DNA from 4 places in the Pantoea alfalfae genome. Region 4 is predicted to be linked to each of the others. Evidence: riboswitches for the same ligand, from Rfam matches in the RefSeq annotation. Region 4 holds a riboswitch; each other region holds the start of a gene.
The links. A riboswitch is a leader RNA that binds a small molecule or an ion and turns the genes downstream of it on or off. The one in region 4 is predicted to bind thiamine pyrophosphate.

Region 1 (4,855 bases), 1.6 Mb from region 4:
GACGCAGACCACCCACGAGCTGCCGCTCTCCGGTATCTTCGTTCAGATCGGTCTGCTGCCGAACACCCCGTGGCTGGAAGGCGCGGTTGAGCGCAACAAAATGGGTGAGATCATCATCGATGGTAAATGCGAAACCAGCCTGAAGGGCGTGTTTGCTGCGGGCGACTGCACCACCGTGCCGTACAAACAGATCATCATCGCCAGTGGTGAAGGTGCTAAAGCCTCACTGAGCGCGTTTGACTATCTGATTCGTACCAAATCGGCTGAATAACATTTAGTTAACCAGACAATAGCCCTTCAGCACGCCTGCTGAGGGGCTTTTTTTTAGCCTGTTAATAGCCCGCCAGTGTCATCAGCATCATCCATATCGGCGTCGTCACCGCCGCAAATACCGTTGAAAACAGCATACTCGCCGCCGCCGGGCCGGTAATGACATTGAACTTCTGCGACATCAGATAGACGTTAACCCCGACTGCCATCGATCCCAGCAGTACCACCACTTTACTCTCCAGCGGTGGCAAATCGGTCAGCCACGCGATAGCCCATACCGTCATCGGCTGCAGCACCAGCTTCAGCAGGCAGAGGGTATAGCTCTCTTTAAGTCCTTCCCGCACCCGATAATGCGCCAGGCTCATGCCCAGCGTCACCAGCGACAGGGGCGCGGCCAGTGAAGCCAGCATCTTTAACGGTTCTGCGGCCAGCATCGGCAAAGGACGCTGCAGAAAACTCCAGGCCGTCCCGCTGAGAATGCCGATGATGAGTGGATTCTTTACTACCCCAATCAGGGTGCGCCACACGCCTTCCAGCGAGAAGCTGCCCTGTTTCGCCCATTCGACCGAAACGGTGAGTAAGGTCCAGAGGATCAGGCTGTTAAATACCAGAACCAGCGCCACCGGGGGCAGGGCTTCTGGCCCCAGCAGTACTGTGGCCACCGGGATCCCCAGCATCACGTTATTGGAAAAGATGCCGCCCAGCGCAAAAACCGACGCCGCTACGCCATCCAGATTGAACAGCCTTGTTGCCAGCAGTCGCCCCACGATAAACACCAGCAGGCAACTGCCGAAGAAGGCCAGCAACAGGCGCGCATCCACCGGCGGACTTTGCGAGAAGGTGCTCATCACCCGAAACAGCATGCAGGGCAGTGCGACGTTAAATACAAAGCGGTTCATCCCTTCGCTGATGCTGGCGGGCCATTTTCCGAGGCGCGTCAGACAGTATCCCAGCAGGATCAGGATAAACAGCGGGGCTGACAGATAAATTTGATGGCTTAAGCTTTCAAACAGCAGTGGCATAGAGAGAGTCTGGTCAGGCGATCATTAGTTACCAGACTAACAAATTACTAACTAACTGTTAACTTGAACTGTGTCTGGAATGACCGTTGCCCGGACACTAACCTAACCAGCGGCGTGCCTGTCTGTCACTGATATCCCGATAATAGACCCGGTGAATAATTTCGCCACAGCCTGTGCAGCGGGCGGAAAGATAGGTGGAGAGGTACTGTCTGCCATTGGGTGCCACGGCACCCTTGCGTTCAATATTAATCTCCTGCCATCGATGACGGTGTGGAATAAGCGCTAAAAATCGCATCATACGTCCTGAATAGTATGAAGTTCCGCTTCAGAAGTTTTTTAACTCCATGAAATAACGTGTTTTTTACGATAATGCTGCGAGCAGGTTAGTTATTATGGGGTCACCAGATTCACTGCGGGAAATATTACTCATCAGGGTAATAAACACTTCTACTTATAAAGAGGTATTCCGATAGCCCGCAGCATTAAGCCTTTTTTTGTACTGCTGAGAGTTGATCGGGATCATGTGAATTGTTTCAGTTCCGATTATTTTCCAGGCTTGCTTTAACAGTACGGCTTGCCTATGCTGCAAGCCGTAACACGACTCGGGGTGCCCTTCTTAAATGAAGGCTGAGAAATACCCGTATTACCTGATCTGGATAATGCCAGCGTAGGGAAGTCTGATGCCTGACCGCATTCGCCTTCTTGTTCGCCGGTTGGGAGCTACGATGACACATCAATCTCAACACCTTTCTGCTGCGCACTTCGCGCCCGTTCTGCACACTTTCCGCCGTCAGTCACCGCTGGTGCACTGCATGACCAATGACGTGGTCCAGAACTTCACTGCCAATGTGTTACTCGCGCTCAATGCCTCACCGGCAATGGTGATCGATGCTGACGAAGCGGCACAGTTCGGCCGCTTTGCCGATGCGTTGCTGATTAACGTGGGCACGTTAACCCGCGAGCGCCAGCAGGCGATGCAGGCTGCCGTTATCGCGGCTAATCAGGCGGGCACCCCCTGGACACTCGATCCGGTTGCCGTCGGCGCGCTGACGCTGCGCAGCGACTTCTGTCAGCAACTGCTCAGCCAGCAACCGGCGGTGATTCGGGGAAATGCGTCAGAGATTCTGGCGCTGGCACAACAGGCCGGCGGCGGGCGCGGTGTCGACACGCTGCATCAGGCGGATGCAGCACTCAATGCGGCCCAACAGCTCGCGGAAACCTGGAGCACGCTTGTGGTCGTCACCGGTGAAGTGGACTACGCCACCGACGGCCGGCGACTCCTTGCCATAACCGGTGGAAGCCCGTTAATGACGCGCGTGGTCGGAACCGGCTGCGCACTTTCTGCTGTAGTGGCGGGATTCACTGCTCTGCCAGGCGATCGGCTGATGAACGTGGCGGCGGCCTGTCAGATAATGGCCCTGTCGGGTGAAAAGGCAGCGGCGCAGGCAGCCGGACCCGGCAGCTTTGTCACGGCGTTTATTGATGCACTCTGGACGCTGGAGGTAGAGCATGAAGCGCATTAATGCTCTGACGATTGCCGGTACCGATCCCAGTGGCGGCGCGGGCATCCAGGCCGATCTGAAAACCTTCTCAGCTCTGGGTGCCTACGGCACCAGTGTGATTACCGCGCTGGTGGCACAAAACACCCAGGGCGTGCAGTCGGTTTATCGCATTGCGCCTGACTTTGTTGCCGCCCAGCTCGATTCGGTACTGGATGATGTGCGTATCGACAGCGCAAAAATCGGCATGCTGTCTGAAACGGCCATTGTGGAACAGGTTGCAGCCCGGCTGAGGCGTGCTGAGATCCCGTTTGTCGTGCTGGATACGGTCATGGTCGCGAAAAGTGGTGATGCGCTGCTTTCGCCAGACGCCGTGGCCAGCGTACGGGAGCAGTTATTACCGCAGGTGTCGCTGATCACGCCAAATCTGCCGGAAGCGGCGGCGTTGCTGGATTGCGCTATCGCCACCAATGAGGCAGAGATGCGCGAGCAGGGGCGGGCCTTGCTGGCACTCGGCTGTCAGGCCGTGCTGATGAAGGGCGGTCATCTGGCGGCGTCGGAGAGTCCGGACTGGCTGATTACTCACTCAGCGGAACAGCGATTCAGCACGCCACGCGTGCATACCCGTCATACCCATGGCACCGGCTGCACGCTGTCGGCCGCCTTAGCCGCGTTACGTCCGCGCCATACTGACTGGGCAGAGACGATTGAGGAAGCGAAAAACTGGTTGCAGCAGGCGCTGTTACAGGCGGATTCGCTGGAGGTCGGGAACGGCATCGGACCGGTGCACCATTTTCATCAGTGGTGGTGACGGCGAAGGTCCGCATCGACCTGGTAATCAGGCGGTGCGGGCAGTTTCCGTTTCAGGGCGCTTCAAACCAGGCGCTGTTACGCTCGGCAATCGGGGTGATTGAGAAGATCATCTCCTGCAGGTGACGACGCATCGCCGCTTCGGCGGCATCGGCGTCATGGCGCTTCAGCGCGGCAAAAATCTCTTCATGCTGCTCAATCAGCCTCTCCGGTGGTGAGACTTCACTCAGCGTCAGAAACCGCACCCTGTCCATAGCCGCTTTTATGTTTTCCACCGTCTCCCAGGCGAGCTTGCAGTCAATGCTTTCAGCGATCAGGCGATGAAACTCATCGTCCAGAGTGAGGAAAGCCTGGCTGTCATGCCGCTCAGCGGCCATGCGCTGCAGCTGCAGATTATGTTCCAGTGCCATCAGGGCGGGATCGTCAATCTCCACCGCTGCCCGCCGCACTACCGACACTTCCACCGCCTCACGGATAAACCGGCCATCCGCGACACGTTTAGCGGAGATTTTGCGCACGAAGGTGCCGCGCTGCGGCAATACCTGTACCAGTCCGGCTTCAGCCAGCTTTATGAACGCTTCACGCACCGGCTGGCGTGAGACGTTGAAGCGTGCTGAGACCTCTTTTTCAGAGAGCAGCGAACCTGGCTGAATTGCGCAGGTAACAATATCTTTGCGCAGATAACGGTAAATCTGCTGATTTACCGGTTCGCTGGTAGTAATGGTATAGGCGATCGACATGCAGCAATATCCATATTACGGCTGGCCGGGGCCAGCGCGATGGGAAAGTGTCAGTCTAATCAGCGCACTGCGTCTGCGCCAGCGCTTTTAGCCGCGGTTGAGACACTGATGCACTGTGGCACGCGCGCCCTGGGTGGTGAGTTGCTGATACCAGACAGTCAGTCGGGCAACCACGTCGCTATTCTGCGCCAGATCCTCGCCGAATACTTCGCGGATGGCGAGCAATGCCCGCACGCGAGACTCACCTTCTTCACTGGTGGCAACGCACTCTGCGAGCTGCGCTTCCAGCGGATCGCGGATGTCGATCGGCTGACCCTGTTCATCGACGCCGCCGACATAGCGCATCCAGCCCGCTACGCCCAGCAGCAGCAGGTCGCAGTCACTACCGCGCTGCAGGTGCCAGCGCAGGCTATCGAGCATACGCTGTGGCAGTTTCTGTGTGCCGTCAGTGGCAATCTGTCCGGTGCGATGTTTAATGGCGCGATTTTCATAACGCGCAATCAGTGAATCGGCA
Region 2 (4,855 bases), on a different replicon from region 4:
GACTAAAACAAAAAGCACTGATTACACATTTACAAATTTAAATGTGTAAATATAATGGCGCCTCTTACACATCAGAGGACCTTTTGTTATGCCGTCACTTTTTACCCCCCTGAACCTGGGCGATCTCACGCTTCGTAACCGCATTGTATTGCCGCCGCTGACGCGTTGTCGCAGTGAACAGCCGGGCAATATTCCCGGCGAGTTGATGGTGGAGTATTACCGCCAGCGTGCCAGCGCGGGACTGATGATCACCGAAGGCACCCAGATTGAACCTCGCGGGCAGGGCTATGCATGGACGCCGGGGATCCACAGCGACGCTCAGATCGCTGGCTGGAAAAAGGTGACAGAGGCGGTACATCAGGAAGGCGCAACGATTTTCTGTCAGCTCTGGCATGTTGGTCGCGTCTCTCACAATGAACTTCAGCCCGGTAAACAGGCACCGGTTGCCCCTTCAGCCATCGCGGCTGATAACGTCCGGATATTTATTGAAACCGGACCTGGTGCCGGGATACTGACCGCACCCAGCGAACCACGGGTACTGACCAACGCGGAAGTAAAAGAGATCGTGGCGCTTTACCGACGCGCAGCGGAAAATGCAAAAGAGGCGGGTTTTGACGGTGTGGAACTGCATTCCGCCAACGGTTATCTGATTAACCAGTTTATTTCGGAGCACACCAACTTCCGTACGGATGAATATGGCGGTTCAGCAGAGAATCGTCTGCGTTTTCTGCGTGAAGTGGTTGAGGCGGTCAGCTCGGTATTTGGCAGCCACCGTGTTGGCGTGCGGTTTGCGCCGCTGTTTTCGAGTACCGACGAAGAGCGCGTCTATCTTGGCCTGGTTGAAAGCGATCCCCACGCAACCTACATCCGCGCCGCTCAGCTTCTGAATGAGCTGGAAGTTGGTTATCTCTCTATTGCCGAAGCGGACTGGGATAATAGCCCGGATATGCCAGAGTGTTTCCGGGTTGCACTGAGGGAAGCATTCCGATCGCCGATCATCTATTCCGGTCGCTACACGGCGGAAAAAGCAAAGCGTATGCTGGATAACGGCTGGGGCGACCTGGCGGGTTTTGGCCGCTCGTTTATCGCGAATCCCGATTTGCCTGCGCGCATTAAATCGGGCTATCCGCTGAATGAGGTCGACAACGCCTCCCTGTATGGCGGCACTGAGAAAGGCTATACTGACTATCCTGTTTTTCAATCCTGATCTTATGTGAGGCGGCATGTCCCCCGAAAATGCCCTGAAGTTACTGTCCAACCCGACCAGAGTGGCAGTACTGAAGTGGCTTAAAAATCCTGACGAAGCGTTTGCGGGCTATTCGCAGCTCTATCCCTTCGCTCAGTATGGCGTCTGTGCCACCCTCATCCAGGACAAGGCGGGCTTATCACAGCCCGCTACCTCGTTATGTCTGAAAGCCCTGCACAATGCGGGACTGGTCGAAGCCAGCAAAGTCGGGAAATGGACCTACTATCGCCGCGCTGAATTGCGTATTCGTGAAATAACCGACGTGGTGACACAATCGCTGCAGGCGCTTTAGAGCACCTGCCGTTTAACACATCTCTCTTTTCTCATATGCGAATGCATAGCCTTTGCACTCACAGTAAACGCCTGCACATATCCTCCGAATTTCTGGCGCGTCTTCACGCATGCGGCTTGACGAAGCTGCCCGCTTAACTTACAACTAAAGCCGTCAGGGGAGTCTCGCCAGAGAGACTGAGAGGCTAATAGCGCAGTGCGCGGCTTAGCGACCCTTAGAACCTGACCCAGTTGATACTGGCGTAGGAAGACGGGTATCGCATCCGATACTTGCCGCAGGGGCGCGTTCGCGACGTCTCTGCCTTTTCCCTCCGTATCACGGGTCTTCGTTAACTGATAACGAGGCCAAAGTGAACTATCTCATCCTGAACCCCTTTCTTCCTCTCCGGTGGACACCATGAGCCGCTGGTCGGTGCTCGGCAGCGGCGTCGCCGGGCTGTGCGTCGCCACACTGCTCAGGGAGCGGGGAGAATCCGTCGAAATTATTACGCAGCAGGACTGTCGTGCCGCCTCGCACTGGGCGGGCGGTATGCTTGCGCCCTGGTGCGAAGCGGAAAGCGCGCCGCCGCAGGTGATCGAATGGGGCCAGCATGCGGCGGCCTGGTGGGCGCAACGCGTTGTTGGCGTTGAGCAGCAGGGCACGCTGGTGGTTGCGCCGCCGCGAGACAGTCGCGAACTGACGCGCTTCGCCAGCATGACGGAGCAGCATCGGTGGGTTGCGCCCGGTGACATCGAACCGGCGCTGGAAAATCGTTTCGCCCGTGGCCTGTTTTTTGCCGCAGAGGCGCATCTTGATCCGCGTCGCGCACTACAGCAACTGCGCGACACACTGCAGGACGCTGGCGTACCGTTTCACAGCGGTAAATCCGGTGGCAAAATTATCGACTGCCGCGGCATTCACGCTCTTGATCATCAGGCCGCCCTGCGCGCCGTGCGGGGCGAAATGCTGATCCTGCAATCAACCGACGTACAGCTCTCCCGTCCGGTCCGTCTGCTGCATCCGCGCTTTCCCTGCTATCTGGTGCCGCGTGCCGGAGGCCACTTCATGCTCGGAGCCACCATGGTCGAAAGTCACGACAGCAGCCCGATCAGCGGCAGGGCGATGATGGAGTTGCTGAGCGCGGCTTACAGCCTGCATCCGGCGCTGGCTGAAGCGCGCATCGTGGAGAGTGGCACCGGTCTGCGTCCCGCCTACCGTCAGAACCTGCCGGAAGTCCGCTATGAAAATGGCCGCTTCTCGTTAAACGGGCTGTACCGCCACGGCTTTTTACTGGCCCCGATCATGGCTGAAAAACTCATGCTGCAACTCACTCAGGAGATGACTCATGCGAGTTCAACTTAATGGACGCATGATTGAAACCAGCGCAATCACGCTGGCGGAACTTATGGCGGAGCAGCAGATTGACCCGCGCACCGTCGCCACTGCGCTGAACGGTGAGTTTGTGCCGCGCAGCCGTTATGCCAGCCAGCAGCTTGAGCCGGGCAGCCAGCTGGAAATCCTGTCACCGATGCAGGGAGGTTAACCATGTTCTATCAATTTGCCCCGCAATCACGCTTTCTGCTCGGCACCGCCGGCTATCCGTCACCGGACATTCTGCATCAGGCGATCGATGCATCCGGTGCGGAGATCATTACCGTCAGTCTGCGTCGTGAAGGCAGCGAAGGCGGTGCCTTTCGCACGCTGTTGCAGCAGCTCAATAAACGGATTCTGCCGAATACCGCAGGCTGCCACACGGTGAAAGAGGCGGTGACGACGGCGCAGATGGCGCGTGAACTGTTCGACACGCCCTGGATTAAGCTGGAAGTGATTGGTCATGCCGACACGCTGCAGCCAGATCCCTTTGCGTTGGTTGAAGCGGCCCGAATCCTCTGTGCTGATGGCTTTCAGGTCTTTCCCTACACTACCGAAGATCTGATCGTTGGCGAGAAACTGCTGGAAGCGGGTTGTGAAGTGCTGATGCCCTGGGGGGCGCCGATTGGTTCCGGCCAGGGGCTGCGCAATATAGAGGGACTACGCGCCATGCGTGCGTGGTTTAAAGGTGTGCCGCTGATTATTGATGCGGGCATCGGTGCGCCAGGCCAGGCGGCACAGGCGATGGAAATGGGTTTTGATGGCGTGCTGCTTAACACGGCGGTAGCGAAAGCACGCGATCCGGTGCGCATGGCGGGTGCCTTTGCCGCCGCGATCCACGGCGGGTACGAGGCGTTTCAGGCAGGATTGATGGAGCAACGCGACATGGCGTCAGCTTCTACGCCCATTTTTGGTCTGGCACAGTTCAGTTAAGGAGCAGCGATGACGCGTTATCAGCGACAGGCGATGCTGCCGGAGATTGGTGAAGCGGGGCAACAGCGCCTGAGCGGGGCAAGGGTGCTGGTAGTGGGTGCGGGCGGCCTTAGCGCGACGCTGCTGCCATTGCTGGCCGGAGCGGGCATCGGATTTATTCGTCTTTACGATGGCGATCGGGTCGAGCTGCACAACCTCCACCGGCAGACGCTGTTTGGCGTCGGGGATGTGGGCCAGCCGAAAGCAATCTGTGCTCAGCGCGAGCTGGCGCTGCGTAATCCTGACTGCCACGTTGAGGCACATCCCCAGATATTGAGCGCCAGCCAACTGCCGCAGGCGCTGAAGGGGGTCGATCTGGTGGTGGATGCGGCGGATAACTTCGCCATCACCTATCAACTCTCCGACGCCTGCTCTCCGCGTGGTCTGCCGCTGATCTGCGCCTCGGTGCTGGGTCGCAAAGGCTATGTCGGCGGATTCTGCGGCGGTGCGCCAGGGTATCGTGCGCTCTTTCCTCAACTGCCGATAGCGTCGGGAAACTGCAATACGGCGGGCGTGATGGGGCCTGCGGTAGCGACGCTGGGTGCAATGCAGGCCCAGATGGTGCTGAGTGTGTTATTGAAACTGACGCCGTCGCCGCTCGGCTGCATGATTCACTGCGACTTTGTGGACTGGCACATCAGGCAATTTCGCTTTGATGATGCACCTGAATCCGACGCGCCGGATATCCCGTTTATCGATAAGCTGATGCTCAGTGAGGACGATTGCATTGTGGAACTGCGCAGTCCCGAAGAAGCGCCGGTCAGTGTGGCCGGACGGGTGTTACGGATTTTGCCGCAGCAGATAGCAGCCTGGCAGCCGCCATCCGATCAGCGTGTGGTACTGGTGTGTGCCAGTGGCATGCGTGCAGCTCAGGCGGCTGAGAACCTCGCCGCGCGTGGTGTTACGCGTCTGGCGTTGATGGCGGCAAATACGCTGTAAGGTTCGGGTTTAGATCACCTCGACCAGTTGGAACGTTTCGAAGATCAGCTCCATTT
Region 3 (4,855 bases), on a different replicon from region 4:
GGAATAACCGATACGTTTTCCTTTCAAATCCGCTGGTTTTTTCACCGTTTTGTCCAGCGTCATCAGCGTATTCAGTGGCGTATTAATCAGCGTGCCCACACGCATCAGCGGCAGGCCCTGGTCGGCGAAAAAATGCAGCTGCGTCTGATACGTTATCGCTAAGTCCGCCTGCTTAGCGGCGACCAGACGCGGCGGCAGCGCAGGGTCGGAAGGCGGCACAATGTTAACCTCCAGACCCTCTGCCGCAAACGCACCGGTTTGCTGAGCCACCATAATGGGTGCATGGTCGGGGTTGATATACCAGTCGAGCACCAGCGTCAGTTTTTCCATCGCCTGAACCTGCGAGGCTAAGGAGGCGCTGAACAGCAGGACAAACAGGGGCATTTTAGTCATAGGTTGTCTCATCAGTAGGGTCGTCAGTGTGGCTCGGGAATCCAGGTAATCAGGCGGCGAAGCAGAAGGTCGATGATAAGCCAGAGAGTCAGCGTCATCAGCACCAGAATAAACAGGGCAGCGAAACAGAGGTCGCTCTGCATCCGGGCGTTGGCATTCAGCATCACGTAGCCCAGCCCTTCAGCCGATCCGACCCATTCACCAATGATGGCACCGATCGGCGCGACGGCCGCTGCCATCCGTAAGCCCGAACCCAGGGCGGGCAGTGCGGCTAACAGCCGGACATGACGCAGTTGTGCTATGTGTGAAGCGCCCATCGTGCGAGCCAGATCGAGATAGCCAGGCGTGACGCGACGCAGGCCATCAAAAAAAGCTGAGGTAACAGGAAAGAAGATCACCAGTACCGCTATCGCGACTTTGGCGCTCATGCCAAAGCCAAACCAGAGCACCAATAGCGGTGCCAGGGCAAATACCGGAATCGCCTGGCTGGTGATCACCAGCGGCATCATCCAGCGCTGTAACCACGGCGAAAAGGTCATGCCCAGTGCCAGCACCGCGCCCAGCAGCACGCCGAGCGCCATACCGATGAGGATTTCAGTCAGGGTGATCAGGCTGTGATGGCCGAGATAGCCAGCGTTGTCCCACAGTGCGGTAGCAACCGCAGCGGGCGAGGGCAGCAGAAAGGCCGGAACGGAAGTGAGTGTGGCGAGCCACCACAGCGTAATCAATCCGGCAGAGAGCATGACTCCACGGCGAAGCGCGGCGAAACGTAATCTCATCCGCCCAGCCTGCTTAGCTGTTTCAGCAAGGTGGCCTGACTCTGGATCACGCTGGTATCGTCTGCTGCCCGTGGTGGCTGGCCCTGGAGTGGCGGGCAGGTTTCAATGCCTGCTGAACCCATTACCAGCAGGTGATGACCGAGGCGACAGGCTTCCGCGGCATCATGAGTGATCAGCAGCACGGTATGTCCGGCCAGCACTTCTGCCGCCAGAGTCTGAATCTGTGTCCGGGTCAGTGCATCCAGCGCCGAGAAGGGCTCATCCATCAGTACAATGGGCTGACGGGTATAGAGGGTACGCGCCAGCGCTACCCGCTGACGCATACCGCCCGAAAGTGTCGCAGGTCGCGCACGGGCACAGTGGCTCAGGCCAACCCGCGCCAGCAGATGCTGCACCAGATCACGATCGGCTTTCTCACCTTTCAAGCGGCTGGCGAGGCAGACGTTCTGTTCCACCGTCAGCCAGGGATAGAGCAAATCCTGTTGCCCCATCCAGGCGATGCGCCCGGCCAGCGGCAGACCATCGCTGCCCTTAATTTGTCCCGAAGTGGGCGGCGTCAGACCGGCAATCACTCGCATCAGGCTGCTTTTACCTACGCCGCTGGCACCCAGCAAAGCGGTAAATGCACCACCCGCGATCTCCAGATTAAGCTCGCTGAACAATGGCTGCTGATCCAGCGTCAGGCAGAGCTGGCGAACGGAAATACCCGGCGGCACGGCATCGTTCAGCGGCTTCATGAGCTGCCCCGCAGACCGTCAGCATGATTAAGACCCATCTGCCAGAACGCCGCTTCCAGCCGGGTTGCGGTCGTAAAAATCTCCGACAGTGAGTTAATACGTTGTTCACCGGCGCGCTGCTGAGCCAAAGTTTCAAACAGCAACAGTGAGGAACCGACGCCCGTCAGGTAGGACTCATCGCCGTAATTCTCAATCCATGCCGCGTAAGGATTCCCCTCAAAGCAGGTCGCAGGATTGTCCAGCAGCCTCAGGCCGATTTCCGCATAACCGGCGACGCAGGGCATCAGCGCCGTCATCAGCGCCAGCGCATCTCCGGTGTGACCCACGTCCAGCACGTAGCGGGTATAATTGATTGTTTCCATTGCCTCAGGTTCGCTCGCCACCGCCTCTTCGCTGATGCCCCATTGCTGGCAGTAAGCCAGATGCAGCGGCAGTTCGCTGATAATGGCGTTCAGCGATGCCGTCGCGCTGCGTAACGCAGCCGGTTCAGAGAGCTTACTGATCAACAGGCCCCACGCACGGGCGAAGTGCAGCAGGAACAGATAATCCTGGGTGAGATAGTGGCGGAAAGCGGCGGGTGGCAGCGTACCCTGACCGAGCTGCTGCACAAAATTGTGCCTGACATAATCGTGCCATTGCGTGCCCGCCTGCTGGCGCAGACGACCATAAAAACCGGTTTCGAAAAGCGGATGTGACATAGGATCTCCAGTAACAGGGGAGATCCGGGCATAAGGTCTGGAACAGGGGATGAAGCAGGAGATGAGGCAGAACATCTGCCGACCCGTCCCTTCGCTGGCATGACCCAGATCAGGTTCAAAGGGTTCGGCTTGCGCCATCTCAGCCCATGACAGGACACCCCTCGGAGACATTCGTTATACGATATTTATTGCTGGAGTACAACGACACCAGTACGCGTTATTCAGTGACAATGTCACTCAAGATTGGCCCCGTTGCTGGCAATCACTTTCTTATACCACCAGAAAGACTTTTTGCGCGTGCGCGCCAGCGTGCCGTTACCCAGGTCGTCGCGGTCAACGTAGACGAAACCGTAGCGCTTGCTCATTTCACCGGTTGAGGCGGCAACCAGATCGATGCAGCCCCAGCTGGTGTAACCCATCACCGGCACGCCATCTTCAATGGCATCGCCCATGGCGCGGATGTGTTCACGCAGATAGCTGATACGATAATCATCATTGATCTCGCCATTCGCGTCGATTTCATCGCGCGCCCCCAGGCCATTCTCTACCAGGAAAAGTGGCTTCTGGTAACGGTCATACATCATATTCATAGTAATGCGTAAGCCCAGTGGATCGATGCCCCAGCCCCACTCACTGCGTGGCACATGGGGATTGGTCAGGGATTTCACCACATTGGCTGCGCTGCTGTTCTGTTCGTTCATTTCCGCCGAGGCGCAGCGAGAGGCGTAATAACTGAACGAGACAAAGTCGACGCTATTTTTCAGGATATCGGCATCGCCATCAGCGATCTCAAGCGTAACGCCTTTTTCCCGGAACACGCGGGCGGCGTAAGCCGGATAGGCACCGCGTGCCTGCACATCAATGAAGAACAGGTTTTCACGATCCTTCTCCAGCGCCGCCCAGACATCCTCTGGTTTACTGGACCACGGATAAAAGTTGCCGCCTGCCAGCATACAGCCGATCTGATTTGCTGGATTCACTTCATGCGCGATCCGCGTAACCAGCGCGCTGGCAACCAGTTCGTGATGCGCCGCCTGATACTTCACCTGCTCCTTATTCTCACCCGGTTCGAACACCAGACCCGCACCGGAAAACGGGCTGTGCAGCAGGATATTGATCTCGTTAAAGGTTAGCCAGTATTTCACCAGGCCATCAAACGCCTCGAAACAGCTGCGGGCATAGCGGGCAAAGAAGTCGACCATTTTGCGATTGCGCCATGAGCCATATTCGGTCACCAGATGCATCGGCACATCGAAATGACAGAGCGTAACCAGCGGTTCGATATTATATTTCCGGCACTCCTCAAAGACGGCACGGTAAAAAGCGATGCCTTCTGGATTGGGCGTCAGTTCATCACCGTTTGGATAGAGGCGGCTCCAGGCAATTGACGTACGAAATACGCTGAATCCCATTTCCGCCATCAGCGCAATATCTTCCGGATAGCGATGATAGAAATCAATGGCATCATGGCTGGGATAAAATTCATCATCCCGCAGCGTAAAGCGCTTTTCCAGACCCAGTTTGACCGCCAGTCGGTGTGGGCCATGCGGGATCATATCGACGGTGGTTGCGCCCTTTCCGCCCTCACGAAAACCGCCTTCACTCTGATTGGCGGCTAACGCGCCGCCCCATAAAAATCCTTGCGGGAACCTTGAATCAGACATGCAATCCTCTTTTCCGGGTCAGAATGACCCTTTCCTTTAGTGGCTATTAATCGCGTTGGTGCGTTCGGTAAGCGGCGCGGGATGCGCGGCGGTAGCGGATTCGGATTTCGTTTCAGTTTCCGCTTCAGGAATATCTTCAAACCCTAACAGCAGCGTCAGCACAAACGACAGCACCACCGACAACACCATAACCGCACCGACCCAGACGATACTGATGGGATTGCTGGGGTCAAAAAACTGAACGCTGGTGAAAAGACCCGGTGAGGCCATTGAGTGGCTGGCCAGCCCGCCAATGCCCGCGACCGCGCCGCAGATAAAACCGCTGATCAGACAGGCGATCAGCGGACGTTTCAGACGAACCGCCACACCATACAGCGCCGGTTCAGAAATGCCGGCAATGATGGCAGACGCTGCTGCTGCCAGTGCCGTCTGACGCAGTTCGCGGTTTTTGGTGCGGAACGCCACTGCCAGCGACGATCCGCCCAGCGAGAGATTGGCACCAATTTCTGACGGCATCACCATGCCCTCTTTGCCGGTTTCAGCAATGGTCTGGATGATGGTCGGTGTGAACACACGATGCATCC
Region 4 (4,855 bases):
CGCGTTGTAACTGCTCAGCGCGAAGTGCGGCAATGTCCATAATTACTCCTGATGCCAGGGACGCGATAAACGATGCACAGCATCAACAAAGACACCGGCATTTTCGGGCGGAACGTCCTGATGAATGCCATGCCCCAGATTAAAGACATGACCAGTGCCTGAGCCAAAACGCTCCAGAATACCGGCCACCTCCTGCTCGATACGTTCAGGTGCCGCATAGAGCATAGAGGGATCCATGTTGCCCTGCAGCGCAACTTTGTCGCCTACGCGGCGGCGTGCATCATCAATATCGGTGGTCCAGTCGAGACCCAGCGCATCACAACCGGTGGCAGCCATCGCTTCCAGCCACTGTCCGCCGCCTTTGGTAAAGAGCGTCACCGGCACGCGGCGGCCGTCGTTTTCACGCAGCAGGCCATCGACAATCTTGTGCATGTAGTGCAGGGAGAATTCGCGATAGTCACGACCGGTCAGCACGCCGCCCCAGGTATCAAAGACCATGACGGACTGCGCTCCGGCGCGGATCTGAGCGTTGAGATAGAGGATGACGCTGTCGGCCAGCTTATCCAGCATCGCGTGCAGCGTCGCCGGATCGGCATACATCATCTTCTTAATTTTAGTAAAGGCCTTACTGCTGCCGCCTTCCACCATGTAGGTGGCCAGCGTCCACGGACTGCCTGAGAAGCCAATCAGCGGCAGATCGCCATTCAGGTTTTTACGGATGGTGCGGACCGCATTCATCACATAGCCCAGCTCCATTTCAGGATCGGGCACCGGCAAACGCTCAACGTCAGCGCGGCAGGTCACAGGATTAGAGAAACGCGGACCTTCGCCGGTTTCAAAGTAGAGACCCAGTCCCATCGCATCCGGAATGGTCAGGATGTCACTGAAGAGGATGGCGGCATCCAGCGGATAACGGCGCAGCGGCTGCAGGGTCACTTCACAGGCCAGCTCGGCGTTTTTACACAGCGACATGAAATCACCCGCCTGGGCGCGTGTCGCTTTGTACTCCGGCAAATAGCGCCCGGCTTGTCGCATCATCCATACCGGCGTGACATCAACCGGCTGACGTAACAGGGCACGCAAATAACGATCGTTCTTCAGTTCACTCATCTCAACACTCTCTCAATAACAGGCGTGTAGTGTAGCACTTTCACGCTTCGGCGCGGCACAGGGCGACGGTATCTTCAATCAGGCGGCGCGCTACCGTGCCTGGCGGTGGCAGCAAAGGCAGCGCATCAAAACGGAACCAGGCGGCATCCAGCAGCTCTTTACCGTCATGTTGCAGATCGCCGCTGTCATACTCCGCCATGAACGCCGTCATCAGCGATTGCGGGAAGGGCCAAGGCTGGGAGGTCACGTAACGGACGTTTTTGACGCGGATATTGCTCTCTTCCATCACTTCCCGGGCAACGGCCTGCTCCAGCGTCTCGCCGACCTCCACAAAACCGGCCAGCACGGTGTAGACCTTGTTGCGATGGCGGGCATGATTCGCCAGCAGGATTTCATCGCCGCGACGGATAGCCACAATGATGCAGGGCGCGATCTGCGGATAGTAACGCTCACGGCAATGACTGCAGAGACAGGCAAATTCATGTTTGCTGTGGTGCATCTCATGTCCGCAGTAGCCGCACCAGCGATGAGAGCGGTAGAACTCCGCCAGCTGTACACCGCGACCCACCAGCTGAAACAGCGCCACATCCTGATCGATCAGCTGTCGCATGGAGAACATATCGGAGGAACGCGGCTCACAAATCAGCCAGACTTTTTCGCCCTGCCATTCACCAATGGTCCGGGCCTTACTGCCAGTTAAACCGAATTTTTCGGCGTTTCCGTGGGGTAAATCACCTTGTGGCAACCAAAGTTTTTGTTCATGGCTGACAATCCACCATCCAGCGTCTACGCTTGAGATTTCGCATTGCATTTATTTCGTCATCCTTAGCGTCAACTCGCACGCTGAAGCCCTGATGTTAAGTGTGTAGATAAACAACTATAACTCACATGGAGTTAGATATGCTTAACCAGTTAGACGTCCTGGCTGAACGCGTAGGTGGCAGTAATGAACTGGTCGATTCGTGGCTTGAAGCGCGTCGCCAGCTACTGGTGACCTATTATCACCTGGTCGGTCTTAAACCTAAAAAAGAGGCGCTGACGCGTCTTGATGAGCAGGCACTCGACAACTTCTGTCACGGCCTGGTCGACTATCTTTCTGCCGGTCACTTCAGTATCTATGAGCGCGTGATCAGTGAAATGAGTGGCGACAGCCCGATGATCGCCGCCGCGCAGATCTACCCTCCGCTGGAGGCAAACACTGAGCGTCTGATGCAGCTGTATGACGGTCACCTGCAGCAGGCCATTGATGATGAAAACTGCATGACCTTCCAGCAGGCTCTCTCCGAAGTGGGTGAAGTGCTGGAATCACGCTTTACGCTGGAAGATAAGCTGATTCAGCTGGCCTGGGATAACCAGCTTGCTACGCCACCAGTGGCGAATGACAGCCAAATCGCGCGTCCGGCTTAGTGGTTAACAATGGCAAAGGGCTTGAGATTATCCTGTAGCCCTTTTATGCTGAACAGGTTCTGAGGAGCGCTCTCCAAAGAACCTTTTTTATTTTAGCTTTGAAATGTGAGGTTTTACGCCCGAGTCTGTTATCAGACACCCGCGAAAAAACCGCTTCTTGTCGGAGTGCCCAGTTGGGCTGAGACCGTTAATTCGGGATCCGCGGAACCTGACCAGGTTAGAACCTGCGTAGGGAACAAGAGTAAAACTTCTCTGTATGCCAGCATGCCTGTGCTGTCTATACGGTTACTCCTTCCGAACTCCGGACAAGCATCGTTCCCCCTTAACAGGAAGATTGCTATGTCTGACCCAAAAATGTCCCGTCGTGAACAGCGTACCCAGGCGCAGGAATTTATCGATTCCCTGCAAAGCGGCAGTGCTTTTCCTCAGTCCCGTCGCGTCTGGATTACCGGTAGCCGGGAAGATATTCGCGTGCCGATGCGTGAAATCACCCTAAGCCCGACCCATATCGGCGGCAGCAAAGAACAGCCTCTCTATGAGCAAAATGAAGCGGTGCCGGTCTATGATACGGCAGGTGCGTATGGCGATCCCGCGGCACAGATTGATGTGCATCGCGGTCTGGAAAAGCTGCGCGCACGCTGGATTGCTGAACGCGACGACAGTGAGCTTCTTGAGCAGAACAGCTCGGGCTATACCCAGCAGCGACTGGCTGACGAGGGGCTGGATCATCTGCGCTTCGATCACCTGCCAACACCGCGACGCGCCCGTGCAGGCCGCCGTGTCACGCAACTGCACTATGCCCGTCAGGGCATGATTACCCCGGAGATGGAGTTCATCGCCCTGCGGGAAAACATGGGCCGTGAGCGAATCCGCAGTGAGGTGCTGCTGCAACAGCATCCGGGGCACAGTTTTGGCGCGCATCTGCCCGCCGATATCACACCCGAGTTTGTCCGTCAGGAGGTCGCTGACGGACGCGCCATTATCCCTGCCAATATCAATCATCCTGAATCGGAGCCGATGATCATTGGCCGTAACTTCCTCGTCAAGGTCAATGCCAACATCGGTAACTCGGCAGTCACCTCTTCTATCGAGGAAGAAGTAGAAAAGCTGGTGTGGTCGACCCGCTGGGGTGCCGACACGGTGATGGATCTCTCTACCGGTCGCTATATTCATGAAACGCGAGAATGGATTTTGCGAAACAGCCCGGTGCCCATCGGGACCGTGCCGATCTATCAGGCGCTGGAAAAAGTGAATGGCGTGGCCGAGGCGCTGAACTGGGAAATATTCCGGGACACGCTGCTGGAGCAGGCGGAACAGGGCGTCGATTACTTCACTATTCACGCGGGCGTACTGCTGCGTTATGTCCCGATGACGGCGAAACGCCTCACGGGAATTGTCTCGCGGGGTGGCTCGATCATGGCGAAATGGTGCCTGTCCCACCATCAGGAGAGCTTCCTGTATGAGCACTTCCGCGAGATTTGTGAAATCTGCGCCGCTTACGATGTCTCCCTGTCGCTGGGCGATGGTCTGCGTCCGGGTTCCATTCAGGATGCCAACGATGAGGCGCAGTTTGCCGAACTGCGTACCCTGGGCGAACTGACGCGTATTGCCTGGGAGTATGACGTTCAGGTGATGATTGAAGGTCCGGGACATGTGCCGATGCATATGATCCGCCGTAATATGACTGAACAGCTCGATCTGTGCAATGAAGCTCCCTTCTACACGCTTGGGCCGCTGACCACTGATATCGCGCCCGGCTACGACCATTTCACCTCGGGTATCGGTGCCGCCATGATTGGCTGGTTTGGTTGTGCCATGCTGTGCTACGTCACGCCCAAAGAGCATCTGGGTCTGCCGAACAAAGAGGACGTGAAGCAGGGATTGATCACCTACAAAATCGCAGCGCATGCTGCCGATCTGGCGAAAGGCCACCCTGGAGCGCAGATCCGTGATAACGCCATGTCTAAAGCACGCTTTGAATTCCGCTGGGAAGATCAGTTTAACCTTGCGCTGGATCCCCATACGGCGCGGGCAATGCATGATGAAACCCTGCCGCAGGAGTCAGGCAAGGTGGCCCATTTCTGCTCAATGTGCGGCCCTAAATTCTGCTCGATGAAAATTTCCCAGGAGGTGCGCGAGTTTGCGGCACGCCAGGATGCCCGTGCCGAGCCGGTTGAAGTGGGCATGGCGCAGGTGTCAGATCGTTTCCGCAGCCGCGGCGGTGAGCTCTATCACCCCGCCGATGCCATTAAGGAGGAGTAACGATGCCCGCATTTCCCGCTACCGTCCCGCGCCTGGGACTTTATCCGGTGGTTGATAGCCCCGAGTGGATCGAACG

Region 1: another riboswitch for thiamine pyrophosphate. It lies ahead of thiM (hydroxyethylthiazole kinase); the one in region 4 lies ahead of thiC (phosphomethylpyrimidine synthase ThiC).
Region 2: another riboswitch for thiamine pyrophosphate. It lies ahead of K6R05_RS19520 (FAD-dependent oxidoreductase); the one in region 4 lies ahead of thiC (phosphomethylpyrimidine synthase ThiC).
Region 3: another riboswitch for thiamine pyrophosphate. It lies ahead of K6R05_RS20350 (TenA family protein); the one in region 4 lies ahead of thiC (phosphomethylpyrimidine synthase ThiC).

Annotation. Positions count from the first base shown of each region.
Region 1 is NZ_CP082292.1:1,386,682-1,391,536, forward strand. Features, by position in the region: gene ahpF (alkyl hydroperoxide reductase subunit F) at 1-271, shown strand, start outside; gene K6R05_RS06500 (AEC family transporter) at 333-1,292, opposite strand; gene K6R05_RS06505 (hypothetical protein) at 1,390-1,587, opposite strand; TPP riboswitch at 1,886-1,983, shown strand; gene thiM (hydroxyethylthiazole kinase) at 2,018-2,815, shown strand; gene thiD (bifunctional hydroxymethylpyrimidine kinase/phosphomethylpyrimidine kinase) at 2,802-3,602, shown strand; gene K6R05_RS06520 (GntR family transcriptional regulator) at 3,655-4,341, opposite strand; gene K6R05_RS06525 (mannitol dehydrogenase family protein) at 4,429-4,855, opposite strand, start outside.
Region 2 is NZ_CP082293.1:228,354-233,208, forward strand. Features, by position in the region: gene K6R05_RS19510 (alkene reductase) at 89-1,207, shown strand; gene K6R05_RS19515 (ArsR/SmtB family transcription factor) at 1,224-1,538, shown strand; TPP riboswitch at 1,684-1,803, shown strand; gene K6R05_RS19520 (FAD-dependent oxidoreductase) at 1,935-2,879, shown strand; gene thiS (sulfur carrier protein ThiS) at 2,863-3,060, shown strand; gene K6R05_RS19530 (thiazole synthase) at 3,063-3,821, shown strand; gene K6R05_RS19535 (HesA/MoeB/ThiF family protein) at 3,831-4,799, shown strand; gene K6R05_RS19540 (ASCH domain-containing protein) at 4,809-4,855, opposite strand, start outside.
Region 3 is NZ_CP082295.1:23,880-28,734, forward strand. Features, by position in the region: gene K6R05_RS20335 (ABC transporter substrate-binding protein) at 1-393, opposite strand, end outside; gene K6R05_RS20340 (ABC transporter permease) at 417-1,172, opposite strand; gene K6R05_RS20345 (ABC transporter ATP-binding protein) at 1,169-1,909, opposite strand; gene K6R05_RS20350 (TenA family protein) at 1,906-2,607, opposite strand; TPP riboswitch at 2,677-2,779, opposite strand; gene K6R05_RS20355 (6-phospho-beta-glucosidase) at 2,841-4,271, opposite strand; gene ascF (PTS cellobiose/arbutin/salicin transporter subunit IIBC) at 4,308-4,855, opposite strand, start outside.
Region 4 is NZ_CP082292.1:3,763,498-3,768,352, forward strand. Features, by position in the region: gene nfi (deoxyribonuclease V) at 1-40, opposite strand, end outside; gene hemE (uroporphyrinogen decarboxylase) at 43-1,110, opposite strand; gene nudC (NAD(+) diphosphatase) at 1,151-1,921, opposite strand; gene rsd (sigma D regulator) at 2,011-2,517, shown strand; TPP riboswitch at 2,669-2,769, shown strand; gene thiC (phosphomethylpyrimidine synthase ThiC) at 2,857-4,779, shown strand; gene thiE (thiamine phosphate synthase) at 4,782-4,855, shown strand, end outside.